One region of the Providencia alcalifaciens genome, then DNA from elsewhere that is predicted to be linked to it. Evidence: predicted binding sites of a transcription regulator. Region 1 holds the regulator's gene; each other region holds the start of a gene.

Region 1 (10,764 bases):
GCGCGACGACCATCTGGGGTGTTACCTGTTTTCTTACCATACACAACGTTAGAAGTGATGGTCAGAACTGACTGAGTTGGCACCGCGTTGCGGTAAGTAGGCAGTTTCTGGATTTTCTTCATGAAACGTTCTACTAAGTCGCAAGCGATGTCATCAACGCGTGGGTCGTTGTTACCGAATTGTGGGTATTCACCTTCGATTTCGAAGTCGATAGCAATGCCATCTTCGTCACGAATTGGTTTAACTTTTGCGTATTTGATAGCAGACAGTGAGTCAGCCGCAACAGATAGACCTGCGATACCACACGCCATTGTACGGTAAACATCACGGTCATGAAGTGCCATCAGTGCTGCTTCATAGCTGTATTTATCGTGCATGAAGTGGATGCAGTTCAGCGCAGTGACGTACTGAGTTGCTAACCAATCCATGAAGTGGTCCATTTGGTTCATCACGGTATCGAAATCAAGAACTTCGTCCATGATTGGTGAATGTTTAGGACCTACTTGCATTTTCAGTTTTTCGTCCACACCACCGTTGATGGTGTACAGCATAGTTTTCGCTAAGTTTGCACGAGCACCGAAGAATTGCATTTGTTTACCAACAATCATTGGGCTCACGCAACATGCGATTGCGTAGTCATCATTGTTGAAGTCAGGACGCATTAAGTCATCGTTTTCATACTGTACTGATGAAGTATCAATAGACACTTTTGCTGCGAACTTTTTGAAGTTCATTGGCAGTTTTTCTGACCACAGGATAGTCATGTTAGGCTCTGGAGATGGGCCCATGGTATACAGTGTATTCAGGAAACGGAAGGTGTTTTTAGTCACCATAGTACGGCCATCAAGACCCATACCAGCCAGCGATTCTGTTGCCCAGATTGGGTCACCAGAGAACAGCTCATCGTATTCAGGTGTACGTAAGAAACGTACCATACGCAGTTTCATGACCAAGTGGTCAATCAGCTCTTGCGCTTGTTCTTCTGTAATTTTACCTGCTTCTAAGTCACGTTGGATGTACACGTCTAAGAACGTAGATACACGACCAAATGACATCGCTGCACCGTTTTGAGATTTAACAGCGGCTAAGTAACCGAAGTAAGTCCATTGAACCGCTTCTTGTGCGTTAGTTGCAGGACCTGAGATGTCGTAGCCATATTTAGCAGCCATCTCTTTGATTTGACCCAGTGCACGGTGCTGTTCAGCAATTTCTTCGCGCAGTTGGATAGTCATTTGCAGGTCTTCACCTTTCTCTAATCTTTCTTGCAGAGAGGTGAATTGGTTGAACTTGTCTTTCATCAGGAAATCAATACCGTACAGCGCAACGCGACGGTAGTCACCGATGATACGACCACGACCATAAGCATCTGGTAAACCGGTTAAGATACCTGATTTACGGCATTTTAAGATGTCTGGAGTATAAACATCGAAAACACCTTGGTTGTGAGTTTTACGGTAGTCAGTGAAGATTTGTTTCAGGCTTGGATCTAAAGTACGATCGTAAGCTTTACATGAACTTTCAACCATTTTGATACCACCGAACGGGATAAGACCACGTTTCAGAGGTGCATCAGTTTGTAAACCAACAACCGTTTCTAATTCTTTGCTAATGTAACCAGCATCATGGGAAGTGATGGTAGAAGCCAGATCTGTATCAAAATCAACTGGCGCGTGAGTGCGGTTTTCGATTTTGATCCCTTCCATGACTTTTTCCCACAGCTTATCAGTCGCTGGAGTAGAGCCTGCTAAGAAAGATTCATCACCTTCATACGGAGTATAGTTTTTCTGAATAAAGTCACGGACGTTGACGTTATTCTGCCAGTCACCTTGGCTAAAACCTTGCCATGCTAAAGCGAATTTTTCATTTAATTCGGACATGATACTTTTACCTTTTAACAATGGATCTTTGAGGGATCTTAATAAATCTTTGTGTACTTGTAATAACGAGCATATTAACCAATCTCAATTAATGTTTTTCGCTATTACGTAGATGCATTAACCAGTAAATCAGGCCGACTAACACTGCGCCGCCAATAATATTTCCGATAGTTACCGGTATTAAATTTTCGGTAATAAAGTTTCCAACTGTTAAGTTAGAAAATTGTTCTGGTGCCATGTTGATATTTGACCAAAATTCAACAGGAGCGAATTCTTTAATCATGATAGCTAGAGGGATCATAAACATATTTGCAATACTATGTTCAAAGCCACTTGCGACAAACATTGCGATTGGCAGAACTAATACTACCAGTTTGTCAGTTAGGCTACGACCTGCATAGCTCATCCAAACGGCTAAGCAAACCATTAAGTTAGCTAAAATACCTAAAAAGACAGCTTCAACAAAAGTATGGTGCAATTTGTAGTTAGCCGTTTGGAGAACATTTAACCCCCATTGTCCATTCGCCGCAGCATATTGGCCTGCAAACCAAATAATAGCGACAAAAAACAGTGCGCCAATTAAGTTGCCAATATAAACGTTGAACCAATTGAGGAACATTTTTCCCCAAGTAATTTTGCCCGTTGCTTTAGATACGATGGTAAGGACAGTGGATGTAAATAAGTCAGCACCGCATACAACAACTAACATCAATCCAAGGGAGAAGCAGATACCGCCAATCAGTTTAGTAAAACCGTAAGGAGCACTTGCTGCACCTGTCGTTGCAGTGATATAGAAAACGAAAGCGATAGAGATAAAGATACCAGCAGTGAATGCTGACAAGTAGGTAATAGCTGGGTGTTTGTTCGTTTTATAAACACCTACATCATCAGCAACTTGCGCCATGACAGCAGGAGATAATAAATTAAAAGGGTTGTCAGCTTTCATACTAACACTCTCTTACAAAGTTGATTAATTATAGCACGCAATTATAGTAACAAACGGGCGTTCTGATAAATTTGATGTGGATCATGAAGTGTTAAGAGAATGGGGTCAAAATAGCGCAAAAAACGTCAAAATTCAACACAAATACTTGATTTCATTCAAAAAAATATTTTTTAAATTTTATAAAAAAATTTTATAAAACAGCTAGAAACAGTCTCGATAAGTAAAATGTTACAGATGATTGTTAATGAATTTCGATAATTATTATGTGATTGAAATTAAATATTGCTTAAGTAAAGATAAAGGCCCGAAGGCCAATATCGTATTTAGATAATTATGCGTTAGCTCGTTTAGCTTTTTGCAGCTTTTCGTAAGCCGCTAAAAGTCCTTGATGAGCAGGTAATGCTTTGAGCTCTTCATCAATAGACCATAATCCGTAGAAGCTTGACTCACCCGCAATTGCTGCCGATGCAGCATCTACCGCCTCTTGCCCATACATACGAATAAATGCTTGATAATACTGAGCAGGTTTTCTCTCGTCTTCTTGGGAAAGCAGTAGCAGGGTATGTAAGCAGCGGTAGTAGTTCGCGCGTTCTGGCGTGAAGATGGAACTGTTGAAGTCTTGTGTCCATTCAACCCAAGCCAGTGCTTGTTCAAGATCCCCACCCGCTAAGGCTAACATTGATTTCAATTCGCCAATACGCAGGTTGCTCCAGCCATTATCTTTACCAACAGCCAGACCTAACAGTTCGCGAACACGAGTAAAGTCATCTAATCCATCGTCATCTAACTGTTCAATGAGAGCAAGATAATCTTCTTTTTCCCACTGGCTATCAGGGAGGGACATAATGGTGTCGCGTAGGTAAGCGCCCATCGCATTATTGGCAATGTGCAAATCTTCCACAGGATAGATATCTGACATACCTGGCACTAAAATACGACAGGCATATACGCCTAAATGGCTGTAATCTGCGATATAGACTTCTGCGTCAAGTTTGTTGAAGATAGCCATTAACGTTGCAAACTCTTCAGTCGTGGTGCCTTTAAAGCTCCAATCTGCAAATGGATAATCTGCATCGTCTTTAAACATATCCCAGCTAATTAAACCGCTCGAATCGATAAAGTGGGTTTCTAAGTTTGTGTGCTCACCGACTTCTTCATCGTCAAAGGTTGGGGCGTTAAATACGTCCAAATCTTTCAGTCCACGACCTTGCAGTAATTCAGTGACTGTACGCTCTAAGGCAACACCAAAATCAGGGTGCGCACCGAAAGAGGCAAAACAAGTCCCGTTCTGTGGGTTAAACAGCACAACACAGATGACTGGGAATTGGCCACCCAAAGAGGCGTCGTAACAGAAGATAGGGAAGCCTTCGTTTTCCAGCGTTTCAATAGCAGCAACGACACCAGGGTAGCGAGCCATCACTTCTGTAGGAATCGTTGGCAGACTGATACTTTCGGCAATGATTTTATTTTTTACAAAGCGCTCGAACACTTCGGATAATCCTTGTACACGAGCTTCGTTTGCTGTGTTTCCTGCAGACATCCCATTAGACACATACAAGTTACCGACGATATTCATTGGAATATAGACGGTGCTGTTATCAGATTGACGTGTAAATGGCAGGGCGCAAATACCGCGTTCTTCATTACCTGATTGCAGGTCAATCAGTTGGCTTCCCGCGAGTGCATTGTCGGGATCATAAAAAGCAATCAAGCGCTCATCCAGCAAACCGGTTGGCAGGCTATCATCTTCAGTTAACGGGAACCATTTTTCATTAGGATAATGAACGAAATCCCCCTCAGCAATGGATTTACCTAAATAGAAATCCGCGAAGAAATAGTTGGTGGATAAACGCTCAAAATATTCACCGAGCGCTGAGGCTAAAGCCGCTTTTTTACTTGCGCCTTTACCGTTGGTAAAGCACAGCGGGCACTCTTTGTCACGAATATGAACGGACCAAACATTTGGAACTGGATTCAGCCAAGAGGCTTCTTCGATATCGAACCCTAAATTTTTCAGTTTGGTTTGGAATGCATCAATGGAGTCTTCGAGTGCGGCATCTTTGCCGGGAATAAATGTTTGGCTCATTGTCAGTCACTTGTAAATGGCTTGTTTCAGATAGCCGCTATGATACGGACTTTTTGCCTAGTGCTCACGCTTTTTATGCTGAGCTCACGCTTTTTATTCAAGACAGAAAAACAGTGAAAAATTAAAATTTACTAAAATGGCAAAGTCGATCACAAAACTCTCAGATTAAATCCACATAATAACGTGAGTTTATTTTTAATATCATGCTCGTTAATTTTAGTTAAAGGAAAATAGGATGAAAAACCGAAATAAAGCGCTTTTAGCCACACTGGTTTCACTGTTTGCTGCATCCGCATTAGCACAACCGAATATTACGGTGTTGGCAACAGGCGGTACCATTGCGGGAGGTGGAGAATCAGCAACCGGTTCAAGCTACCAAGCTGGGAAAGTCGGAATTGACTCTTTACTTAATGCGGTACCAGAGACTAAAAAAATTGCTAACCTGAGTGGTGAGCAGCTGGTGAATATCGGTTCTCAAGATATGAATGACCAAGTTTGGTTAACTCTTGCTAAAAAAATCAATCAAGATTGTAATAAAACCGATGGCTTTGTTATCACTCATGGTACTGACACCATGGAGGAAACCGCCTTTTTCCTTGATTTAACCACTGCCTGTAAAAAGCCGATTGTGATGGTGGGGGCGATGCGTCCTTCCACTGCATTGGGCGCAGACGGTTCATTGAACTTATACAATGCCGTCGTATTAGCATCTGATAAATCAGCTGGAGAGCGCGGTGTGCTGATGGCGATGAATGACAAAGTGATCCAAGGTCGCAATGTGATGAAAATGAGCACAACAGAAGTTCAAGCCTTTGATGCCGTGAATGCGGGTGCAGAAGGCTATATTCATGATGGTAAAGTCACCTATTATCAAGCACCTCAGCCTCGTGGTGATAAACCTGTTTTTGATGTCAGCAAATTAGATAAATTACCGGAAGTGGGCATTGTGTATAACTATGCGAATGCATCTTCAGCACCAGTAAAAGCACTACGCGAAGAAGGCGTTAAAGGTATTGTAAGTGCTGGTGTTGGTAACGGGAATATGTATAAAACTATTTTTGATGCATTAGCCAATGCAGCGAAAGAGGATGTTGTCGTGGTGCGTTCTAGTCGTGTACCGACAGGCTATACAACGCGAAATGCGGAAGTGAATGATAATGAATATGGGTTTGTGGCATCTGAAAGATTGAACCCACAAAAATCTCGTGTATTACTGCAATTAGCATTAACACAAACGAAGGACCCGAAAAAAATCCAAGAGATGTTTGAGCAATACTAAGGCTTAATGGAAGGCGACAGCAATGTCGCCTTTATGATCTATTTTTATTACGTATAAAATATGCACTTTTAGTGATAAGCGAATTTATATAATCAAAATAACTCGACAATAAATGCCTATAAATAGGGTAATAAAGTTATTATCGAGCAATTCTATATCATCTGTTTAACAAATTTAATTACAAGGCACCGACTTCAGGTGTGTGTGGGTCTGAATTTTCTTGTTTGGTTTTTTCTTTAAATACCGTTACGTTTCCCGTCGATTTCGTAGCAGATTTAACCTCAGCATGGCCAGAAAATATTCCGCCTTTTTTAATGGATAGACTGGAATAGCGGATGGTGCCATAAATCTCACCATTGATATCAATGCTAATAGTTTCGGTGATACATTCACCTTCCACTTTACCGTTTACCCATAGCTCATTACTGGTAATATTGCCGGTAACATTACCATTTTGCATGATTTTGACGGTATTATTTTTGCCGGTAATGTTGCCAATCACAGTACCATAAATATGTACTTGTTCATTGGAGGTAATATTGCCTTCAAACACGACATCTTTGGCAATAATGGTATTGGTTTTTTCTTCGCTAGCCACTGCTGTAGATGTTTGCATTTTTTCCTCAGCAATTTTTTGAGTGATTTCTTCTTTATTGATAGTGGGAGTGGGCTCTGGTTTGTTTTGTTTTTTATTGAACATGCGACTAACCTTTTTGTAATTGAAGTATAGAACCAAACAAATGATTGAAGATATAAAGGCAACGGATGCCACGACGGTATATCTAAAAAACCACGCTATCAAAGTAAGAAACCAGAAGAAAAAACTTATATTCAAAAACAGATATGTTTTTTTCATCCTTTAATCTCTTACGCATAAATTTGATCATAAGTATAAATTAAAATAACGCATAGCAAATTAAAGAATAGAGGATAGTTTTAGTTTTATCTGAAGAAATAAAGCTATGTATTTTTTAAAAATAGTCGCTAATTTTCAGCTAAAGAGTAAAAATGGGGAAATGTTAAGAATATATAAATAAAAATACCCACTAATAAACATTAAGTGGGTATCATCAACACGAAATCACTGATTAATTAAGTTGCCTCATTTTTAGTGAGGCGACTTATGAATGCAATTATTTTGCTTCGTGGATGTTTTCATTTTCACGACAGTCACCTTCAGCACAGTGACCATATAGATATAAACTGTGGTTAGACAGCTTAATGCCGTGGCGTTTAGCGATATCATGCTGACGTTCTTCGATTGATTCGTCTGTAAATTCGATGACTTTGCCACAATCTAAACAGATTAAGTGGTCATGGTGATGCTGTTGAGTCAGTTCAAATACGGATTTTCCACCTTCGAAATTGTGACGAGTCACAATACCAGCATCATCAAATTGGTTTAATACGCGGTAGACAGTGGCTAACCCGATTTCTTCACCAATATCAATCAGCTTTTTGTAGAGATCTTCCGCACTGACGTGATGGCACTCAGGCTCCTGAAGTACTTCCAAAATCTTCAATCTTGGAAGAGTGACTTTGAGTCCTGCATTTTTCAATGCTTTATTATTGTCTGTCATGCGGGCTTGTCCTGTATTTTAAATCATAAATTTAACAATAATGAGACGTTTTTAACAAAAATCCAGTTGTCTTCTAAACTGATTTACAATTATAGGCATGGAAAATAAAAATAGAAACCATGCATTGTCTCATTATTTTGATTCGTTCTTAAAAGCGAGTCCATTAGATGGAAGGAATAACCCATCATATCGAATGGTCCCCGCTTTTAATTGACAATCTATGTCATTATTAGCCAAGGATTTCAGCCAGAGACATCTCTTCAGAGATTTGTTTAACCCAAGCGTCAACACGCTCTTCGGTCAGTTCTGGTTGACGATCTTCATCGATAGCAAGGCCGATAAAGTGATTATCGTCCGCCATACCTTTAGAAACTTCAAAGTGGTAGCCTTCAGTTGGCCAATGACCTACGATCACTGCACCACGAGGCTCAATGATGTCGCGGATAGTTCCCATCGCATCACAGAAATACTCTGCGTAGTCTTCTTGGTCTCCACAACCAAACAGTGCGACAAGTTTACCGTCAAAATCAATTTCTTCTAATGTTGGGAAAAAATCATCCCAATCACACTGAGCTTCACCGTAGTACCACGTAGGGATACCAAGAAGTAGGATGTCAAACGCTTCGATATCTTCTTTGCTGCATTTAGCAATATCGTGAACTTCTGCAACATCTTTGCCTAATCTTTCTTGGATCATTTTGGCAATATTTTCTGTGTTACCTGTGTCACTTCCGAAGAAAATGCCTATAACTGCCATAAAGTGATTAACCTCTTGTTTTTCTAGTAGAGAGTATAAATTACCAATTCTGCTAGAACTAAAAATAGAACGAAAATAGGTAAAATTTTGCGCCTTATTTTGGCGAAAAAAACAGTGTTAGTCTGTCAAATTTGTGTGATTTACCAGATACAGCTAGCGATCAATTACTTCACTAACCTGCTCAAGTTGAGCCATCAAAATTTCTTCAATTAGCTCACTTCGGCTTATGTTTTTCTCTTCAGCTAATTGGTTTAAGACCGCGACAGCGTCTTCATTTAATTTCAGCTCAACTCGACGTAGCCCTTTGACTTTGTCTCGTTTTAGCTGATTTCGCTTATTGATTCGTAATTGTTCATCCCGCGACAACGGGCTAGTTTTTGGTCGCCCAGGCCTGCGTTCTTCTGCGAACAAATCCAGTGTGGTGCGGTCAGTTTGTTCTTTTGCCATATCTACTATTGCTAACGGAAGGGGTGTGCCAGTAATTCAGCGGGCAATGATACCCTAGCTGAACCCCTAGTACCATAGGTGCATACCCCGCTAATTCATCTAATAGATTAAAAAAAAAGCACTTTTAAGAAAAAAGCATCACTCAAAGAGTAAGCGATGCTTTTTTATTCAGGTTAACGGGTCTGTTGCTGCCATAAATTGGCATAAAGACCTTTCAGTTTTAGAAGGTTCTGATGAGTTTCCGCTTCGGCGACTTCACCATTTCGTATTACGTAAATTTTATCGGCGCTCATAATGGTATTGAGGCGATGGGCAATGCTAATCACTGTTCTACCTTGTGTGATTAACGGCATATTTTTCATGATGGCGGATTCTGATTCGTAATCCAGTGCAGAGGTGGCCTCATCGAGAATTAAAATATCAGGTTCAGTAATCAAGGCTCGAGCAAGGGCAATACGCTGGCGTTGACCGCCAGAGAGATTTAATCCTTTTTCAGATAAATGATAATTAAAGTTTTCAGGCAGAGACATAATAAATTCATAGGCTCCCGCCAGTTTTGCAGCATGGATTAATTGTTGTTCGCTCGCTTGTGGGTAACTTAATCGGATATTTTCTGCAATTGTTCCGACAAAGAGTGTGCTTTCTTGAAGGACGACACTCATTCGGCGGCGTAACGCGACAGTATCTGTCACCGCTAAATCCATACCATCGACAATAACTTGCCCATGTTGAGGGATATATAGTCGTTGTAACAATTTAGTGAGGGTACTTTTCCCTGAACCAGATGGCCCTGTGATACCAATAAACTCTCCGGCTTTGATGGATAAAGTTAGGTTACTTAGCACCTCAGGGGTTTCAGGTTGATAACGAAAGCGGATATTTTGAAACTCAATTTCCCCTTGAATGGTGCTTGAGCTGGCAATGCCTTGGCGTTCATTTTCAATGGGTTTATCAAGAATGTCGCCAACGCGACGCAAAGAAATAATGGTATGTTGGAAGTCTTGCCAAATTTGAGCAAATCGTAGAACAGGTTGAGTAACATGGGCGCTTAGCATATTGAAAGCGACAAGTTCCCCTGGCGTGATATTTCCTTCCAAAACTTCATTAACACCAAGCCAAAGTAGAACAGCGGTAGTGACTTTACTGACTAACGTCATTAACTGTGTTGCCACCACACTACGCATGGAAACTTTGAAGCCTTGACTCAATTGTTGGCTGAGTAATTTTTGCCAACGTTGGAAAAAATATTTCTCTGTGGCGGTGGTTTTTACGGTTTCGATACCAGTTATTGATTCAGTTAAAAATGTGAGTCCGTTTTCATCGGCTTGGTAGGATTTTTCCGTCTGCTGGCGAATGATTGGACCTAAAATCATCCATAGAATAAAAAGATCCCCAATGAGCCTACCAGTGTCCAAGTCATTACCTTGCTGTAAGAAAATAATATTGCGATGAATAAGATCACAAAGATAAAATCAATAAACAGCATCAGTGTTGAGCCAGTCAAAAACTGGCGGATATGAGCTAATTCACGGACACGCGCAATGATTTTCCCTGTGGGTCTTAATTTAAAGTAATTAAGCGGCAGCGCCATTAAATGGCGATAAATTTTTCCCGAAAGTTCAGCGCTAATTTGTGTGCTGGTATGACTGAAAATTTTATCACGAATAAAACTGTAAACAGGTTCTGCAATAGCAATGGCTAATATTCCTAAGGCAATAACATGTAAATTAGGCAAGCTGCGCCCGACAAGCACTTTATCAATTAAGTTTTGAAATAGTAGAGGGCTTACGAG
Region 2 (10,764 bases), 530 kb from region 1:
CTGCCGCAATCACCGCAGGTAACGGTTTCCAAAAACCGATGAGATAGTGAGATTTAAACTCAGACCAAGTCATTTTTACTTCCAGAATGATTCAAGCCAGTACCTGGCAAAGAATTTCGCTGTTGTATGATGTGTTGCTACATGATGTATAGCTAAATGCCCCACAGCGAAGAGGTGCACATCATACTCTGATACTTTTTATCATTAAATAATAAATTATTAATATTCTCAGAAAGATTGATTTAGCCACATGCTTCATCACCCAGCATGTTACCTATTCTTTACATAAATTCTGATGGTTCTGTTGATGCTTAAAAGATAAATAGCTATACAAAAAAACGCCATCGTAATGATGGCGTATGGAAATATAGTCTTATCTTATTTATAGAGGAGTATAATATGAAATATTTTTATTACATCATTTTGCTGTGTGTCGTCTAAAGTCAGCCCATTTGACTTCAGTAATAACATCCGAACTTACATCTAACAACTAAACATCGTACACTCGAGTATGATTGATTATATTTATTTTTAATATAAAGCCTAATCAAACATCAATTAGTACTTTATTTATTCCCTAGCATTAGTAAATTGAAAAATAAAAAACTCGAGATGAAAAGTTATTAAAAAGTATTTCTAAATGTTATTGGCTGCATTATAGCGCTCGTGAAATGTTGCGCAAGTGTTTTTTTATTTTATTTAAGGATTGTTATCATGAAACGGAAAACATAATAGATAACAATAAATTAGACTTAAAACCACCAACAAAGCATCAACTTGGCATTTATAACACTAATTACATATTTATATTTCATTATTCAGGTACATTTAAAATAATTTTATTAATAACACTTATATTAATAAAATCATTCAGCTTATTTACTCACTTTTTTTATCATTTCAATTAGAATTAAATGTATTAATAATTTTTATTGTTCTCTCTTTTTGTTTGAGTATCATCTAACAGGTTAAACCTGCTGTTATTTTGAACGATGATTTCGCATTTATTGATGATTATTCTAATAATCAGCAAGTTCCATGGTAACCCACACCAAATCCCCCAAAATAGATACTCCTAATTGGAGTATTCAATGAAATTACTCTGTATATGAATAATCCCTCACAATATGGATGGTTTATTTTCAATTAACCTTATCAAGTCTTTTTTTGAAAGTGATTTTATGTAAGCAAAATTTAAAATCACCCTAACCTAAATAAAATCAGAAGAAATTCCGAATAAAATTAAACCTTTTATTTGTGCAGCTATAAAGAGAAAGCACTTTTTTATCAGAAATGTTGCAAAAATATGCAAAAGATACGATGAATGAAAATTGATAAGCATAAAAAAATGCGTTTTATCTCAAAGCATCAACGTAAAAATATCACCCGCGATACAGAGATAAAACGCATTATTACGTGAAACAACTTAGCTAGTTAGCGTTAGCCGCTGTTGCTTCCATTCCAACTAAACCAATTTTAAGATATCCCGATTGACGCAACGCATTCATTACATCCATCATCGTTTCATAATCCACACTTTTATCCGCTTGGAAGAAAATTGTGGTTTCTTTATTGGTGTTTGTCGCTTGATCAAGAGTTGAACCTAATTGTTCTTTACTGACCGCTTGTTCGCCGATAAACAGCTGATTATCTGATTTCACAGTTAAGAATACTGGCTTTTCTGGTCGAGGCTGAGGCTTCGCAGTGGAAGCAGGTAAGTCGACTTTAATATCAACGGTAGCCAGTGGCGCTGCAACCATAAAGATAATCAGCAGAACCAACATAACATCGATAAACGGTGTTACGTTGATCTCATGCATTTCACCGCTATCGTCTTGTTCGTCACCTAAGCGCATTGCCATAATAATTACCTTGCTTTGCTGTTTGCCAGATCGAGGTCGCGCCCCAGTAACAACGCTGCTTGTGCAGCAACATCACCCACTTGACCACGATAGTTGTTGATCATACGGGCAAAAATATTGTAGATAACCACTGCAGGAATAGCGGCGATAAGACCAATTGCCGTCGCCAGCAACGCTTCAGCGATCCCTGGAGCAACAACGGCTAAGTTTGTGGTTTGTGAGTGAGCAATACCAATGAAGCTGTTCATGATCCCCCACACGGTACCGAATAGACCGACAAATGGAGAAATCGCACCAATAGTTGCTAAATAACCATTTCCACGTCCCATATAACGACTGATTGCTGCAACTGCTCTTTCTAAACGGAAACCGGTACGGTCTTTAATACCAGCAAGATCTTGGCTGTTTGCCGAAAGTGCTCTTTCGGTTGTCGCTTCAGCTAATAACATGCGCGTAATACTGCCCGCTTTAAAGCCTTCCGCGATAGATACCGCTTCATCAAGAGATTTTACTTCTGCAATTGCTTTTGCTTCATCTTTTAAACGACGACGTGCAATTAAAATCTCACTACCTTTGGATAAGAATAGCGCCCATGTAATCACAGATGCGAGTAACAGACCAATCATCACTATTTTTACAACAACATCTGCGTTTTGGTACATACCCCAAACCGATAAATCCTGATCAAAACCGCCACCATGACTGTCAGCCGCAATCTCAATATTTTCAGTCACTACCGTGTTTGTCACGACAGATTCCGATGTAGTTGCTGGAGTTGTAGTTGCTGGAGTTGTAGTTGCTGGAATTGTCGTTGCTTGAGTAGCAGTCACTTCCGTTGTGGAAGGTGTATTTGCAGGGGCTGCCGTTGAACCTTGATTAGCTACTGGTGTAGTAGTAGGAGTGACAGCGGGTGTTGTTTCTGCGGATGCCGTGCCCATTAAGCCGATCGCCAATAGAATAGAAGCTGTTAATTTACGCATCAGTTGGCCTTTACTCTCTTATTTGTGTTGTATAAAAAAATTTATATCGATGATTGTGCCATTCATCGACTAACCATTAAAAGCGAAATTTGATTCACGTATTCATCTCTTTTCGTCAAGATGTCAGATAATATCAAACACACCACGAATTGATAGTAATTATCATTAGTATTCGCAATTTTTTCAATCTATCTGCATTATGATTGATAGCAAAAACCGCCTCATCATAATTTTTCTTTTTATAGTGAAGAAAATTCAGCTAGCGACTTTTGTTCTTGCCTTGGACAACCAAAATCATTTAACGTCAGGTGATAACTTAGCCAATTATTTGATTTTCTATCGGTAAATAAGGGATAGCCCAATGGCAAACATTAGACCCGAAACCCAGTTAGTACATCTTGGTAGAAACCCTAAATTCACTCAAAAAGGGGTAAACCCTGTCATTCAACGCACCTCTTCCGTGATTTTTGATTCGGTAGAAGATAAAAAGCACGCAGTGCGTAATCGTGCGAATGGCGTATTAATGTATGGTCGCCGAGGTACACAGACCCATTTTGCTTTCCAAGAAGCGATGACTGAGTTGGAATGTGGTGCTGGCTGTGTTCTTTATCCTTCAGGTGCAGCAGCAATCACCAATGCCATTATGTCGTTTATCAGCGCGGGGGATCATATTCTGGTCACCGGGTCTGCCTATGATCCGACACAAAACTTCTGCGACAAAATCCTCACTAAGTTGAATGTTGAAACTAGTTATTTCTCCCCATTAATTGGCGCAAAAATTACCAATTTAATTCGCCCAAATACCAAAATTGTCTTTTTAGAGTCTCCGGGTTCTATCACCATGGAAGTCCATGACCTGCCCGCTATCGTAAAAGCCATTCGTCAAAAATCCCCTGAAATCATTATCATGATCGATAATACATGGGCTGCGGGCGTATTACTCAAACCTCTTCTATTTGATGTGGATGTCTCCATTCAATCCGCGACAAAGTACATTAATGGTCATTCGGATGGCATGTTAGGGGTCGCTGTTGCCAACCAACGCTGCATCGAAACTTTGCGAGAAAATTCATATTTATTGGGGCAAACTGCCGATCCTGATACTGTTTACATGGCAGGTAGAGGACTTCACACCCTACCAACCCGTCTCAAGCAGCATGAAGTGAACAGTTTAACCGTCGCAAACTGGTTAGCAGAGCACCCTGCGGTTGCGCGTGTTTTTCACCCTGCACTCCCAAGCCACCCTGGGCATGAATTCTTTAAACGGGACTTTAGCGGCTGTAACGGTTTGTTTTCATTTCAATTAAATTCGCGGTTATCCCCTAAACAGTTTAGTGATTTTCTCGACCACTTTAGCCATTTTAAAATGGGGTATTCATGGGGCGGGTTTGAATCACTGATTCTTGGTTATCAAACCGAAGATTTACTCAGTATGCGCCAATACGATTATCAGCCTGAAAACGGGTCATTTTTCCGTCTACATGTCGGCTTAGAGCATCCGCAAGATCTCATTGATGATTTACAACGCGCTTTCTCACGTATTTAAACATCAATATTTCTTCCTTACTATTAGGCAGTTAATCGCTGCCTTTTAGATAATTACCCAAACAAATCAAACTAGGCTGAAATTTTTCCTGTAATATAGAGCCCAATGATTCGCTTTATGCAGACACAGGAACGATTATGGAAGTCATACGCGAAATCGTACTGGCACTTTGGCACCACGATTTTATGAAGCTCTCCAACCCAGAAGTTCTCTGGGTGATTTACACCGTACTCTTTGTGGTAATTGTATTAGAAAATGGCGTTCTCCCCGCTGCATTTTTACCGGGTGATACCCTTTTACTGCTTTCTGGCGCGTTAATTGCCAAAGGCGTTCTGCACTTTGTCCCCACAATATTACTGTTGGCGACCGCCGCAAGTTTAGGCTGCTGGCTTGGATTTATTCAAGGGCGCTGGTTAAGCGAAACTAAGATAGTTAAACGCTGGCTTTCTCAACTCCCTGAGGAATATCATAAAAAAGCCAATGATATGTTTAACCGACAAGGTTTGTATGCATTATTGATCGGGCGCTTTCTGGCATTCGTGAGAACATTACTTCCATTGTTAGCGGGATTATCCGATTTAAGCCATCGCCGTTTCCAGTTATTCAACTGGCTTAGCGGGTTATTGTGGGTCGGTATTATTGTGACTTTGGGCTATGCCGTTAACCAAATCCCTTTCGTTAAAGAGCATGAGCAAGTCGTAATCACCGCACTGATGATCATCCCTGTTGTGCTGTTGGTCAGTGGTTTGATTGGTTCCATTATTGTCTACTGGAAACACCGTAAAGCCCTGAAAGGTAGTAAAGAAAGCTAAATTGCACGCCTAAATCATCTCACGCGACCAACACAAGTTTCAGTGCTTGGTCGCCGCTACAAAACCCACATCTACCTCTCAATATGCGCCCCTTTCATCCCCATAAATAATAAAAAAGCGCTTAATTACCTTGGAGTCACTATGCAAAACACAGCAATACCTACAGATGAACACACACTTAACGTTCACCTTGTAAATTCATTTACTCGAAATAACACAGGCGGAAACCCTGCCGGAGTCGTACTCAATCCCCCGAAACTCAGTGATGCACAAAAAATTGCGATTGCTCGCCAAGTGGGATTTTCCGAAACGGCATTTGTCTATACCGGAGAAAGCGCGGGTGAAGAAACAGATTTTAAAGTGGATTTTTTCACTCCTGAAAGTGAAGTCGACTTTTGTGGGCACGCGACATTGGCTGCCTTTTTTACCTTATTTTCACTGAATCAATTGGGCGCTGGCACTTACTCCCAAAAAACCAAAGCAGGTATTTTAAATGTTACGGTCAGTGCTGATGGGGTCATTATGCAACAAACTCTTCCCGTTACCCGCCAAGGGCCTGATGTAAATGTCGTCGCCGCAGCATTAGGTATCCCAACCGAGGCAATCACGGAAACAGGCTTACCCATTGAAATTATCTCCACTGGATTACCTGATATTTTAGTCCCCGTGCAACCCAATCAATTAGATAATTTAAAACCTAATTATGATGCTATCGCGCAACTGAGCCGTGAGTTTGATTCGATTGGTTTTCATGTTTTTGAGTTAAGCCAGTCATCTTCTTTTACTGCTCATTGCCGAAATTTTGCTCCGCTCTACGGAATTAATGAAGAGTCTGCAACTGGTAGCTCAAGCGGTGCTCTTGGTTGTTATCTAGTGAAGCATATCTTCCCCACAGAAACCCATTTTCTGTTAGAGCAAGGGCGAGCAATGGAATGCTCCTCGCAAATTCAAGTGGAAATCTCTCATCAAGATCAAGCTGTCAGTCGAGTTTGTGTGGGTGGACAAGCCGCAACAATCGGTATCCAAACCGTCCATTTTTAGTCTACTAACTCGACTAAAACAAAAAAGTCGCGGCATATTCTGTCGCGACTTTGATATCAGGAATGGATTGCTAACTTACGCTGTTATTGCTTCGCCAATAAGAAACTAATGGCAGAAAACAGATACTGCCCAATTTCTGGCGTCATCCAAGTTCCTTGAGAAATCACCGGATCTTCGCGGTAAATCGTGCAGATTTTTTCCTGCAATAGCGGATCGCCCCCAGTAAATTGGTTAAACATGGTTAACCACATCCCCGCCAACTTCTGCACATTAGGCGAATCTGGCGCATCCCCCGCTTTCAATGCATTATAAATTCCTGAAATAAATTCAGGCCACACTTTGCCTGATTCAAAGTAATGCTGGCTAACAAAAGCAAATTGCTCTGCGGTTAAATGAGGTTCAAAACGCGACAGTTGGTACTCACTAAAGCTCCGAGCTACAAAGTCAATCATCGCTTCAGTGATCCCTGTCGAGAACATTAGCTCATTGTCGGTTAAGTGAATTTGATTTAAACGCGCAAAGAAATCTGGGTTTCCGCCCGTATCTCTTTCCAAGGCAGTCATCCACTCAACCGCGACAGCTTGTACTTCGGCCGATTGCGGTGATTCACTTTTTTCCATTAACGATTTTACTGTAGCGACCCGCTGCTGCCACTCTTGGTTTTTCAATGTGTTCGCCGTGTATAGCGGCAATTGCTCAAGTTCTTGAGGGGTAAAATATTTATCAAACATCGACATCATCTCCAATAATGAAAACCAATCAGCCTGAGTGGGATTATCTCCCTGCTGCATTTGCTGCTGTAACCGCTCGAGGCGTGAACGCAGTTTTTCTATCTGCTTCATCTGCTCGGTTAACAGACTAATACGCTCTTGCAACAAAAGAGAGATATCGCCACTGTGACCATTAAGTAACTCACCGATGTCTTTCAGTTTGACTCCCACCTGACGCAGCATCTGAATTTGCGTCAAACGTTCAATACATTGCATATTATAGAGTCGATAACCTGCATCGGTTCTGGCAGTCGGCAGTAATAAACCAATCTCTTCATAATGGTGAAGGGTACGAATGGTTAATCCTGTTTTCTCTGCAATCTCACCCACTTGAAATAGCATCTGCGCCTCCTGTCCTGAAATGCAGGTTAGTGCCTCACGTTACGTGAGGGTCAATCACTATTGTGCACTATTTTCCATTTATTTTAATTTATTCCACTTTTCGCTACCCATAAAAAAACCCCAGAGGCGATAACGCCACTGGGGTTAATAATCATCGAATCAATGATTATTTAATTAATGCGTGCATTTCTTGAACAGAAATCACTTTATCGGTTGGGTCTGCGCTCAGAGATAACGCCGTCGCAAAGCCACCGTTGAGGGTTGTATCATAGTGAACTTTGTAACGCAGTGCGCTGCCACGAATGAGTTTTGAATCTTCAATCGCTTGACGACCTGCCGTTGTATTCACGATGTAGTTGTACTCACCATTCTTAATACGGTCTTGAATGTGTGGACGACCTTCGTGAACCTTGTTCACTAAACGTGGGTTGATACCCGCTTCACCCAGGACAATCGCCGTTCCGTGAGTCGCGTCTAACTCAAAACCGTGTTTCAGCAGTTTCGCCGCTAAATCAACAACTTTCGTTTTATCGCCTTCACGAACAGACAGCAGTGCGCGACCGGATTTCTTCATGGTTGAGTTGCTGCCTAACATCGCTTTAGCAAATGCTTCAGCAAATGTGCGGCCAACCCCCATCACTTCACCCGTTGAGCGCATTTCTGGCCCGAGGATTGGGTCAACACCTTGGAACTTGTTGAATGGCAGAACCACTTCTTTGACTGAGTAGTAAGGCGGAATAACTTCTTCAGTAACGCCTTGTTGAGTCAGTGTTTGGCCAGCCATAACACGCGCCGCGACTTTCGCTAGTGGTACACCTGTTGCTTTAGAAACAAATGGCACCGTTCTTGCTGCGCGCGGGTTCACTTCAATCAAGTAAACTTCGTTGTTCTTCACAGCGAACTGTACGTTCATCAAGCCGCGAACACGTAATTCAAAGGCGAGATTACGCACTTGTTCACGCATCACATCCTGAATTTCTTGGCTTAACGTGTAAGCTGGCAGAGAACATGCTGAGTCACCGGAGTGAACACCCGCCTGCTCAATGTGCTCCATAATTCCGCCAATCAGCACCATTTCACCGTCGCAGATTGCATCCACATCAACTTCAATCGCATCATCAAGGAAACGGTCGAGTAAGACTGGCGCATCGTTAGAAACGCTCACTGCATTTTGGAAGTAACGACGCAGGTCAACTTCGTCATAGACGATTTCCATTGCACGGCCACCTAGGACATAAGACGGGCGAACCACCAGCGGGTAACCGATGCCCGCGGCTTTTTCAACGGCCTGTTCAATGGTTGCCACTGTCGCATTTTGTGGCTGTTTCAGGTTTAAGCGGTTAACAGCTTGTTGGAAACGCTCACGGTCTTCTGCACGGTCGATTGCATCTGGGCTAGTGCCAATGATAGGAACTCCCGCCGCTTCCAGCGCACGCGCGAGTTTCAGAGGTGTTTGTCCGCCATACTGGACAATCACGCCTTGTGGCTGCTCGATGCGGACGATTTCTAGTACATCTTCCAATGTGACCGATTCAAAATATAAGCGGTCTGACGTGTCGTAGTCGGTAGAAACTGTTTCTGGGTTACAGTTCACCATGATGGTTTCGTAACCATCTTCACGCAGCGCTAATGAGGCGTGTACGCAGCAGTAGTCGAATTCGATACCTTGACCGATACGGTTTGGACCACCGCCTAACACCATGATTTTTGGCTTGTCACTATTCGGGTTAGATTCACACTCTTCTTCATAAGTGGAATACATATACGCGGTATCTGTGGCAAATTCAGCCGCACAGGTATCTACACGCTTATAAACTGGATGTAAATCATAACCTTGGCGTAATTTACGTAATTCCGCTTCAGACACGCCCACTAAACTTGCCAGACGCGCATCCGCAAAACCTTTGCGCTTCAGTTGGCGTAGGAAATCTTTAGTCAGACCATTAATACCTAACTCTGCCACTTCGTTTTCTAAACGCACCAGCTCTTCAATTTGCACTAAGAACCAGCGGTCGATATTAGTCAGGTTAAAAATACCATCGACCGATAAGCCTGCGCGGAATGCATCAGCGATGTACCAAATACGGTCAGAGCCCGCATCTTTCAGTTCGCGACGAATGCGCGTTAACGATTCAGGGTCGTCCTGGCTCACTTTCGGGTCGAAGCCTGTTGCGCCTACTTCCAGACCACGCAGCGCTTTTTGCATAGATTCTTGGAATGTACGACCGATGGCCATCACTTCACCCACAGATTTCATTTGGGTAGTCAGACGGTCATTGCTTCCTGCGAATTTTTCGAAGTTAAAGCGAGGAATTTTGGTCACAACGTAGTCGATAGAGGGTTCAAATGACGCAGGGGTACGACCGCCAGTGATGTCATTCATCAGCTCATCGAGGGTGTAACCGACTGCTAATTTGGCTGCGATTTTAGCAATTGGGAAGCCCGTTGCTTTTGAAGCGAGTGCGGATGAACGAGAAACTCGTGGGTTCATCTCGATAACGATTAAGCGGCCATCTTTCGGGTTAACCGCGAACTGAACGTTAGAACCGCCTGTTTCAACACCGATTTCACGCAGTACTGCCATCGAAGCATCACGCATGATTTGGTATTCTTTATCAGTCAGTGTTTGCGCAGGTGCGACGGTGATGGAGTCACCGGTGTGAATTCCCATTGCGTCGAAGTTTTCGATGGAGCAGACGATAATGCAGTTATCTTTCTTATCACGCACCACTTCCATTTCGTACTCTTTCCAACCAATTAACGACTCATCGATTAACAGTTCGTTAGTTGGGGATAAATCTAAACCACGAGTACAGATCTCTTCAAATTCTTCGCGGTTATACGCAATACCGCCACCTGAACCACCCATGGTGAAGGATGGACGAATGATACATGGGAAGCCCACATCGTCAGCGACGGCATAAGCTTCTTCCATTGTGTGGGCAATACCTGAACGCGCAGTACCTAAACCGATTTTTTTCATCGCTTTATCAAAGCGTTGACGGTCTTCTGCTTTATCAATTGCGTCCGCAGTCGCACCAATCATGGTCACGCCAAACTCAGCCAGTACACCTTTACGCTCAAGTTCCAGCGCACAGTTTAGGGCTGTTTGTCCACCCATAGTTGGTAATACCGCATCTGGGCGCTCTTTTTCAATGATTTTACGTACCACTTCCCAGTGAATTGGCTCTATATAGGTTGCATCCGCCATTTCAGGGTCAGTCATGATAGTCGCTGGGTTCGAGTTCACCAGAATAACGCGGTAACCTTCTTCTCTCAGTGCTTTACATGCCTGTGCACCTGAGTAGTCAAACTCACACGCCTGACCGATAACAATCGGGCCCGCACCGAGGATCAGAATGCTTTTAATATCTGTACGTTTTGCCATTTTCTTGCTCCCGATTATTTTGC
Region 3 (10,764 bases), 1.1 Mb from region 1:
AGTGGGTCTCGCTTGGTGATTTCCGCCATGAATGAACTGCACCGCAAGCAAGGTCGCTACGGGTTATGCACCATGTGCATCGGTGTGGGTCAAGGTATTGCAATGATTATTGAACGAGTCTGAATAACAAAACTGCCTGACTCCCCAACACCTGCTCAGGCAAGTATCAATAATAATAAGGATTGGCAATTATGAGCATGACACAACACGATAATATCGACCCGATCGAGTTTGCTTCCCGCGATGAAATCGAGGCACTGCAATTCTCGCGAATGAAGTGGACACTCACTCACGCATACGAAAATGTGCCAATGTACCGCAAAAAATTCGATGCTGCGGGCGTACACCCTGACGATTTTAAACAGCTTAGTGACATCGAAAAATTTCCCTATACCACTAAGCAAGATTTACGTGAAAACTACCCATTCGACACCTTTGCCGTGCCAATGGATCAAATTATCCGTATTCACGCCTCTTCCGGTACGACAGGACGCCCTACTGTGGTCGGTTATACCCAACAAGATATTGATAACTGGGCAGATTTAATCGCTCGTAGCCTACGCTCTGCGGGTGCCACCCGTGGGGACAAAGTCCACGTTGCCTACGGCTACGGGCTATTTACTGGCGGACTCGGGGCGCACTATGGGGCTGAACGCCTTGGTGCGGCGGTGATTCCCATGTCCGGCGGTCAAACCGAGAAACAAGCGCAGCTGATTGTCGATTTTAAGCCCGATATCATCATGGTGACACCATCTTACTGCCTGAGTATCATCGACGAGCTTGAAAAAATCATGGGCGGAGATGCTAGTAAGTGCTCACTACGAATTGGTGTCTTTGGGGCAGAACCGTGGACAGAATCCCTCAGAACCGAAATTGAAACTCGCTTAGGGATCAAAGCATTAGATATTTACGGCTTGTCAGAAGTGATGGGACCCGGCGTTGCCATGGAGTGTGCAGACTCCGACGAAAGCGGCCCAACTATCTGGGAAGACCATTTTTACCCTGAAATTATCTGCCCAAATAGCCTAAAAACCCTCGGTCATGGGGAGCATGGTGAGTTAGTGTTCACTACCCTTACAAAAGAAGCCATGCCAGTGATCCGCTATCGAACCCGTGACCTTACTCACCTAAAATCCGGTGGAAACCGCCAGATGCGCAGTATCGGCAAAATCACAGGGCGCTCCGATGACATGATGATTATCCGTGGCGTGAACGTTTTTCCGTCTCAAATTGAAGAGCAAATCATGCAATTCAAAGAGTTATCGCCACATTACCAACTGGAAATCGGGCGCAAAGGCAACATGGATAACCTCTCTGTTCGTGTTGAACTCAAACACCCTGAACAACTGACTTTTGATGAACGCTGTAATATCTGCCACAACCTCAAACACCGTATTAAATCCATGGTGGGAATAAGCACCCGAGTGAGCATCGTCAATTGTGGGGATATCCCCCGCTCACAAGGTAAAGCCCAACGCGTGATTGATACACGAATTGCCATTTAATCTCCGAGAGTGAGGTGTATTTATGATGAATACACCTCTCAGTAGGTTTCCTCACAATGCTCACACTCTTTGGTATGAAAACAAGACAATCGTCTAGTTTTTGTCTAAGATTTGCCAAGCACCTGATACATAAATTTTAGGGATAAAAGCATAATGGAAACCAAACTCAGCCAATTTATACACTACGCCATCGAGAGCCAACCTATCAGCGGAACGTCGCTTATCAGCTCCCTATATGGAGATGCCCTGCACCACCGCGGAGGCGAGGTTTGGCTAGGCAGCCTCACCAAATTGCTTGAGCCAATGGGTTTTTCCGACCGCTTTGTGCGCACCTCCGTGTTTCGTCTGCAAAAAGAAAACTGGCTGGATGTCGAAAAAATGGGCCGCCGCAGCTATTACCGCATTTCAGAACGTGGGCAAAACCGCTTTCGCCGAGCGGAAAGCAAAATTTACCTCAGTGAACAACCTGAATGGGATGGAACATGGGATTTACTGCTGCTGGAAAGCGCGGATAAAGACGAAAAAATTCGCCTTAAAAAAGAGTTTGGTTGGCTCGGGTTTGGGCAATTTAATAGCGGCTTGATGGCAGCGCCAAGCCGGACACAAAGCGATATTCCCGCCTTACTGGGAGAATTAAACGCCGCTGACCAAGTGATTTACTTCCGTGCCAACTATCCCTTTAATCGCTCTGAGAAAAAATTAAAAGAATTGGTGTTCGATGCTTGGTCACTTCCTGAAATTTCAGAGTATTATCATCAATTTATCAATTTATTCCGCCCTGTAGCGTTATTGCTAAAAGAGCATGGTGAACAGACCGTTTCCCCTGAATTATGCTTCCAGCTGCGCCTATTACTGATCCATTTTTATCGCCGCGTTATCTTAAAAGACCCTTTACTCCCCGATGAACTACTGCCTGCACAGTGGGAAGGGCATATTGCGCGCCATTTATGCACCAATATTTACCAGCGTATCGACCAAGGTGCCACCCAGTATGTCACCGACTTATGCGAAACCACCGTTGGGGAACTTCCACAACCCTCCAGTGCCTATTATCGACGTTTTGGCGGCATTCTTCGGGAACTAGCAGCCGCATAATCATTTTGCTAAAGGAACCTTTATGCCATTTTATCAAATTGACGGTATTACCCCTGTCGTCAGCCCTGAAAGTTTTGTTCACCCTACCGCCGTGATCATTGGCGATGTGGTGATTGGTAAGCGCGTTTATATTGGACCTAATGCCAGTTTACGTGGGGATTTTGGGCGACTCATTATTAAAGATGGGGCGAATGTGCAGGATAACTGCGTGATGCACGGTTTTCCGCAATTCGATACCATTATTGAGGAAGATGGACATATCGGTCACGGCGCTATTTTGCATGGCTGCCATATTAAACGTAATGCACTGATAGGCATGAACAGCGTGGTGATGGATGGCGCGGTAGTGGGCGAAAACTCGATTGTCGGCGCTTGTGCATTTATCAAAGCGGATGCACAATTTCCCGATAACAGTTTGATTATCGGAACACCTGCCAAAGTACTGCGTAGCCTATCAGAGCAAGAGATTGAATGGAAAAGCAAGGGCACACTGGATTATCAAACCTTAGTGACCCGCTGCCTCAATACATTCCAAGAAGTGACACCGCTGGCGGAGGAAGAGCCTAACCGCCCGAAACTGGCTTTTGACGATATTATTCCCAAGTCTAGGCTGTAAAAAGCCATTCTGTAAAAACCATTGCGTAAAAATTAAGCCGTAAAAAAGCGCGTGCCAATGACTCACGCGCCCTTATCACCGTCTATGGCTCGCCGTATTTATGATTTATTGGCCTTACTGCCAAACGGCGGCTTCGCAAACCACACCGTCACAATCAACGCAATAAACACCCAGCCACATAACCAGAAAATCTCATTCGCCGCGATAATCAGCCCTTGGCTGGTGATCTGCTGAGCAATAAAGCCGGAGGTTTGCTCCGTGGTCATGCCATGCGCCGCCATCCCTTGGTACATATCGAGGGATTCTGGATTGTAATCCGTAATAAACTCCGTCAATTGGCTATGATGCACAGCCTCCCGATCGCTCCACAGCGTGGTGGTAATCGATGTCCCAATTGAGCCCGCCAACGTACGGAAAAAGTTCGCCAAACTGGAAGCCGAGGCTAATTTTTCAGGAGGCAGCCCCGACAGCGTTAAGGTGGTCAACGGCATAAAGAAACAGGCTACCGCCATCCCCTGCACTAACTGCGGCCAGACAACTGCATCGAACCCCATGGATGGCTCAAAAGTATAGGCGCGCCAGAAGAAGCAAATGGCATAAAACACGAAGCTAAAGGTGACTATCCAGCGAATGTCTAAAAAGTCAGAGAGCTTCGCGACAGGTGCTGAGAACAATACTGGTAAAAGGCCTATTGGCGCGAGTGCTAACCCTGCCCATGTTGCGGTATAGCCGTATACTTCTTGCAGTAGCTGCGGCAAGAGAACGATCGCCCCAAAATACGCCATATACGCCAAACTCACGGAAATCGTCCCGATAGTAAAATTCCGTGACTTAAACAGCGACAATTCCACTATCGGGTTTTTGGAGGTCAGCTCCCAGATAACCATAAAGACCAGCGCAATCGCAGAAATCACGGCAAGGATCACAATCTCATTGGACGCTAACCAACCGAGCTCTTTCCCTTTATCCAACAATACCTGCAAACAGCCCACACCGACAGATAGCAACGCTAAACCGATCACATTGAATGGTACTTTAACCACTGTCGATTCCATTCCCTTGAGGATGATCGAACCAACAATGATCACGAAGATCCCCAGCGGGATATTCATAAAGAAGATCCAGCTCCAATGGAAGTTATCGCTGATATAGCCGCCGAAAATAGGGCCAAAAACAGGAGCTAAAATAATGGTCATTGACCAAAATGCCAACGCCATATTCTGCATTTTCGGTGGATAACAGCGCATGATGAGACTTTGTGACAGCGGGATAACAGGTCCAGCAACCGCTCCTTGCAACACACGGAACAAAATCAACATGCCAAGACTGTCGGAAAAACCACACAGTAATGAAAAAAGCGTGAACAGTGCCGTCGCCCACAAGAAGACTTTTATTTCGCCAAAACGTTTTGCCAGATAGCCTGAAATTGCGATGGAGATAGCGTTCGACACCCCGAAAGAGGTAATTACCCACGTCCCTTGGGAAACCGAAACACCCAAGTTTCCGGCAATCGTTGGGATAGCCACGTTGGCAATCGTGGAGTCCAACACCTGCATAAATGTCGCCAGAGACAGGGCGATGGTCGCCCAGACGAGTTTTGACCCTTTTAGCGGTTGAATATCAGCCATGGGACTAATCCGCGTTATCGCTGATAATGGTGTCGATCACCAGATCCACATCGTTTAACTTCAGCACCAAAACATCACTTTCAAACGCGGGAATTGTGCGTTGAACTTCCGACAACACAGGGCCATTTTGGTCTTTAATATCGATAGTCACATTCATGGATAAACCGATACGCAGCGGGTATTTCGCGACTTGCTCTGGGTCTAACTCCACGCGAACTGGCAGGCGCTGCACCACTTTGATCCAGTTCCCCGTAGCATTTTGAGCAGGCAGCAATGAGAACGCACTTCCCGTCCCCATATCCAGCCCCACCACGGTGCCTTTGTAACTCACATTGCTACCATAAAAATCACTGTTAATCGTGACCGGCTGACCGATACGCACATTTTCAAGTTGCGTCTCTTTAAAGTTAGCATCGACCCACACTGGCTGAACCGGCACAATCGCCATTAACGAACTTTGCGAACTCACTTGAGAACCCACTTGCACATTACGGCGAGAGACATACCCCGTCATCGGGCTTTTGATTTCTGTCCGCTGTAGATTGATCCACGCACTGCGCACGCTATCCGCCGCTTGTTGTACCGCTGGCTGGTTTTTCAACGCCGTATTACGCAATAACGCACGGTTGGCATTATATTGTTGAATCGAAATATCCAGCGCTGCTTGCGCCAATTGCACCGCTTCTTGAGAGTGCTGTAAATCCTCTTTTGAAATCGTCCCACTGCGACCTAATGCTGCACGGCGTTGATAATCTTTTTGCGCTTGCGCAAGCGAAACTCGATTTTGTTGGATTTGAGCTTGGTACTGATCCCCATTGATATACAACTCTTTGGTTTTGCGCACTGTAGACGCTAAATCATGCTTTGCCTGTTCATAAGCCAGTTGCGCATTGGTTTTATCCAACACCACCAGCACATCACCGGCTTTAACCAAGTCAGTATTTTCAAAATTCACTTGGGTGACATTTCCGGTGGTTTGCGCAACGATAGGAATCTGCAAGCCCGACACATAGGCATCATCGGTATATTCTTGAAAACGCAGAACCAAAAACCAATACACGCCATAGGCGACAAATAACAAAACAATAATAACCGTGGCGATGATCATCCACAGTGTTCTTTTATTTTCTTGTTTCGTTTTTTGATGTTCTTCAGTTGAATTTATCGGTTGTTCCATAATAACTCTCAAGGGAAATAGACTTTATTTTAGCAATAAACCTATCTTTACGAACTCACCGTGATAATGCAATAGCCAACTGTTTTATATTAACTAAATATCCATTTTAATTTTTATTTTCTGTTTTAAATCAATATTCAATCTTGTTTTTAAATTAGAATAATCAAATGCAATCAAAAAAAGATGGGATTATTTAAAAGATAATAAAAAACATTCTAAATAAGATAGTTTCGAATAGTTAAATAACAATTGGCATTTATTTCTTTCATTTCAAAATAGTCACTCTCTCGTTTTTCAGCCTATTACCTACCTTTTGTACGGTTTTTTACTCACTCTCGTTCCCTCGCACAAAATGTTAACCGTGATCAAACTTTGCTCAAAAAATAACTCGCTAATTATTTATTTTCTATCTGTATCGGTGTTAGTATTCGCAAACATTATGATTATCATTATCATTTAGTTTTGCTAGGGAAAAACATGAAAACGCACTATCACTACTCTTTAATCGCTGCGGGAGTTTGCGCAGCGTTGGCTTCATTTAGCGCCACAGCAGAAGAAAATTCAGACAAAATGATTGTTACGGCATCGGGTTATTCCCAGCAATTACGCGATGCCCCTGCCAGTGTTACCGTCATCACCGCCGAGCAGCTACAAAATAAACCTGTTCGTGACTTAGCCGATGCGGTCAAAGATGTTGAAGGTGTCAGCGTCGTCGGCAGCGCCAATAAACAAGATATTAATATTCGCGGGCTATCTGGCGAATACACCCTAATTCTGGTGGATGGTCGCCGCCAAAATAGCCGTGAATCTCGCCCAAATGGTAGCGGTGGCTTTGAAGCGGGCTTTATGCCGCCGGTTGAAGCTATCGAGCGCATCGAAGTGATCCGTGGCCCAATGTCCTCCCTGTATGGCTCTGATGCCATGGGCGGAGTGATTAACATCATCACCAAAAAAGTCACCAATGAATGGCACGGCAGCGTGACCACCGGCGCTATCATTCAAGAAAATAGCGAAAGCGGCGATTCCATGGACGGTAACTTCTACCTGTCTGGCCCGCTTATCAAAGATAAATTAGGTCTGCAACTGTATGGCGGCGGGGATTACCGTAAAGAAGATGAAATTACAGATGGTCATTACAAAAAAGATAATAAAAGCTTAACCGCTAAATTAACTTTTACGCCGATGGAAAACCAAACTTTCTTACTTGAAGCAGGTAGAACAACACAAAAGAGAGAAGAAAATCCAGGTAAATCTCTCGCTGAATATGAAATGCGTGGGTCATCTAAACAATTCAATAAAAAAACGGAAATTTATAATAACCGAAACCATGCTGCACTGACTTATAAAGGTGAGTGGGACTTATTCCATACTGAATTAAGTGTGTATCAAGAAAGTACGAAAAGAAAAACTAAAACAGAAATCAAGAACCCAACAACAAAGCTTAATGAATATCATTACGAAGCTCGTACTCCAGAAATTACAAACACTGTCGTTGATGGAAAGGTCGTTGCGTTTCTACCGGATAATATCCTTACTGTTGGTGGACAATTCCAGCACTCAAAATTAAAGGATAGTTCTCTTGTCGCAAAAGATACGATGGTGAAAACACAGATGAGCGTTGATCAATCTGCGCTCTTTATTGAAGATGAATTTACAGCAACAGAGAATTTGATTCTGACTGGTGGGCTACGACTGGATCACCATGAAACTTATGGTAACCACTGGAACCCACGCGGCTACGCGATTTACCATCTAACCGATGAAATCACTATTAAAGGCGGGGTATCACAAGCATTTCGCGCACCAACATTGCGTGAAGTTAGTAAAGGCTATGGTACATCGACTGAAGGAGGAAACGGTATTATCTATGGTAACCCTGACCTCAAACCAGAGAAAAGCCTCAGTGAAGAAATTGGGATAGCTTATGACCATGAATCTGGATTCAACGCTAGCCTAACACTTTTCAATACCGACTTTAAAAACAAACTTACTAGCTATTCACTTAATAAGTCTGACCCTGCTCATTCTAATCTCACGCTTTATACTTATGACAACGTCGGTGAAGCCAATATTAAAGGGGTAGAAGTGGCAACAGGTATCCCTATCGCTCAAGACTGGAAACTCAGCTTAAATTACACCTATACCGATTCAGAACGTAAAAGTAATGACGAAAAATTAGGTAACGGAACTTCCCTCAAAGGCTATCCACTGGATAAAACGCCGAAGCACTTAGCGAATGCGAAGTTAGATTGGCAATATAGCCCAGACCTCAACTTATACACCCGAGCGCATTATGAAGGCGAGCAAGTGTGGGCTGCCCAACGTAATGGTTCAAAATATCCTCGTTACCGTAGCGCCTATACCACCATGGACGTAGGAGCAACCTATCAACTATTCAAAAACACCAAATTAAACCTTGCGGTATTGAATATTGGTAATGAGAAAGCATCTAGCATTGAAAAAAAATACGGTAACTGGGATGTTGAAGACGGTCGCCGTTACTGGGCGAATGTCAACGTGACATTCTAATCCCCGATTGCGGGTATGATGCTTATCGCTGATTACCCGCTAATTCTTTTTAGTTCGATGGCAATCCCAATGATAAAAAAACTGTTTATGGCGAGCCTATTGATGTGTATCGCAAATAATACTTGGGCGCGCCCCAACCCGAATATTCCCGAATTCGATGCCCGTGTGGCGGACGTATACACGGTGCAGCACCATGATATGCGCAATGGCCAGCGCGAGCTACGCATCTACAGCGCCGTTCCTCAGCATATTTCAGGAAAGCGCCCCGTGCTGTTTATGTTAGATGGGAATGGCCTGTACCCGCTCGCGGTCAATCAGGCTGCTCAGCAATTTTCCCCCGATAAATTACCAATCATTATTGGTATCGGCTATCCCAGCCCTGAGGCATTTCCCAAGAAAGAACGCACATACGACTACACACCGAAAGTTGCTGGCGACGCATTCCAACACGGTGGCGGTGCACAATCTCTGTACCAGTTTCTCACCTTCACCATTCGCCCATGGGCTGAGCAGCAATTCCCGATAGATACCCAACGCGAAACGCTATTTGGGCACTCTTTTGGCGGCTTATTTACCCTGATGGCGTACCAAGACCACCCTGCGGATTTCCAGCATTTTGTCGCGGCAAGCCCGTCATTATGGTGGGGAGAAGGGAAAATGGTGAATTTAGATAAGTTAACGCGCCCGTCGAAAGCCTCACCACTAGATATCACCCTCGGTGAGTTAGAAGAGACGCCAGATTTAAGCCGTTTAACCGATGAGCAGAAGCAGAATTATCAAACGCGAAAAAGTTGGATTTCCCCCCGTGAAGTGTGTGAAGCCATAAACAGCCCTCAACGGGTTTGTGATTTCACCTTATTTGCGGGCAAAACTCACGGTAGCGTCATTCCTGATGCCATCAAAAAAGCGTTGGAAATCGCAACATTCGAGCCATAAAAAACTCGGTTTCCTGCCAACAAGCACGAAACCGAGCTGTTATCGATGAAAACTGGCCAGATAACTTAACTGTCTGTGGTGGTGCTAACGAGGTAATCCACAATATCCTGTAAGCATCGCCACTTCATCCACACTTCATCCCGCAATGGCTGTTCAGTATATTCCTCAATCGCCGCAATCAACTCCAACAGCTCTAAAGAATCGATATGCACATCGGCAATCAGCTCCGCATCCATCGCGTAAGTTTTGTTAATTCCAGAATACTCACGAATCTGCTGAAGATGGCGTTCTAGCCATTGCTGCGCAATATCTTGTTGTGTGGTCATCTCATCACCTTATGAGAAACGTTTGGTATTATCGTTATACCGCTCGACTTCCGCTTGGTTTGATCTTAAAGCACCACGCTCCGTACCTGTAAAAAGTTCATCGGCTTTTGCGATAGAATCTGCAAACATTTGCTCTGCAGGTACCGTTTGTGGTGCCGTACGCAACCCTTGATAAATTTCTTTATCTGCTTGGCTGCGGTTTAACCCGCCAACTGTCGTAACGACGGGTTTTGCTGCATTTTCTGATCCATTGCTCGATTTCCAGCCTGATTTAGTTCGAATATAACGATTCTGAACACCTGAATTTTTCGGTAATAGCCATTGAATATCTGCAACATATTTTTGAGATTGCTCAACTCGCTCGGTGGCTTCTAGCTCAATGACTGGCTTAGTTTCTTGTTCAATTACAGGCTTCGCTTTTTCCTTAACCGTTTTCTCACTCACTGGCGGCTTACTTTCTAAAAATGGCTTTTCGGCAACTTGCGGTTGATATTGGTTAACATTTGGGATTTCAAGTGTGGTTTTCACACGCCCCGATGTTTGAACGACAGGTGAGGCTAATTCCATATTCAAAACAGATTTAAATGACGTCGGTAATAATGGTTTTTCATTTCCTTCATCATTGGACTGAACAGAATTGATGCTCGTCGTTTCATGAGGAGAGGTATAATAATTATTTGTAATATAAGTATTATACATATTTTCATTATGGCTAGTGCTGCGAGGCAATAACGGTGTTGACGGTGTTAAAGGTATTGATGGAGAGGTGCCGAAATGCGGTCTTCCAGCGTCAATTTCATCACCTACCGTACGATTCACCCTTAAAGGTAATTCTTCGGTAGGAGATTGAGTCTGAGCCGGAGGCTGACCTAAATCCATAATCACTTTTAAAGGGCGAATGGTTTCAATCTTTTCTTCCAATGCCAAAAATAGATTATGAATTTGGCAGGCT

The links. The regulator Fur, encoded in region 1, represses iron uptake genes when iron is present. The targets are predictions, from matches to a motif close to ATAATAATGAGAACNACTATCAA.
Region 2: the regulator Fur is predicted to act here: its motif matches at 2,992-3,014, upstream of exbB (tonB-system energizer ExbB).
Region 3: the regulator Fur is predicted to act here: its motif matches at 6,455-6,477, upstream of LDO73_RS00945 (TonB-dependent receptor domain-containing protein).

Annotation. Positions count from the first base shown of each region.
Region 1 is NZ_OU659204.1:1,286,950-1,297,713, forward strand. It holds gene pflB (formate C-acetyltransferase) at 1-1,877, opposite strand, end outside; gene focA (formate transporter FocA) at 1,966-2,823, opposite strand; gene ycaO (30S ribosomal protein S12 methylthiotransferase accessory factor YcaO) at 3,155-4,909, opposite strand; gene ansB (L-asparaginase 2) at 5,145-6,188, shown strand; gene LDO73_RS05745 (bactofilin family protein) at 6,367-6,888, opposite strand; gene fur (ferric iron uptake transcriptional regulator) at 7,322-7,768, opposite strand; gene fldA (flavodoxin FldA) at 7,998-8,525, opposite strand; gene ybfE (LexA regulated protein) at 8,679-8,972, opposite strand; partial or broken gene LDO73_RS05765 (type I secretion system permease/ATPase) at 9,146-10,764, opposite strand, start outside.
Region 2 is NZ_OU659204.1:754,736-765,499, reverse strand. It holds gene yedE (selenium metabolism membrane protein YedE/FdhT) at 1-73, opposite strand, end outside; gene exbD (TonB system transport protein ExbD) at 1,431-1,862, opposite strand; gene exbB (tonB-system energizer ExbB) at 1,868-2,842, opposite strand; gene metC (cystathionine beta-lyase) at 3,204-4,388, shown strand; gene LDO73_RS03310 (DedA family protein) at 4,526-5,200, shown strand; gene LDO73_RS03305 (PhzF family phenazine biosynthesis protein) at 5,342-6,241, shown strand; gene LDO73_RS03300 (MerR family transcriptional regulator) at 6,325-7,353, opposite strand; gene carB (carbamoyl-phosphate synthase large subunit) at 7,520-10,741, opposite strand; gene carA (glutamine-hydrolyzing carbamoyl-phosphate synthase small subunit) at 10,756-10,764, opposite strand, start outside.
Region 3 is NZ_OU659204.1:216,713-227,476, reverse strand. It holds gene pcaF (3-oxoadipyl-CoA thiolase) at 1-123, shown strand, start outside; gene paaK (phenylacetate--CoA ligase PaaK) at 192-1,505, shown strand; gene paaX (phenylacetic acid degradation operon negative regulatory protein PaaX) at 1,659-2,600, shown strand; gene paaY (phenylacetic acid degradation protein PaaY) at 2,623-3,216, shown strand; gene LDO73_RS00955 (DHA2 family efflux MFS transporter permease subunit) at 3,315-4,844, opposite strand; gene emrA (multidrug efflux MFS transporter periplasmic adaptor subunit EmrA) at 4,849-6,021, opposite strand; gene LDO73_RS00945 (TonB-dependent receptor domain-containing protein) at 6,499-8,550, shown strand; gene LDO73_RS00940 (alpha/beta hydrolase) at 8,620-9,486, shown strand; gene LDO73_RS00935 (acyl carrier protein) at 9,552-9,812, opposite strand; gene LDO73_RS00930 (hypothetical protein) at 9,822-10,764, opposite strand, start outside.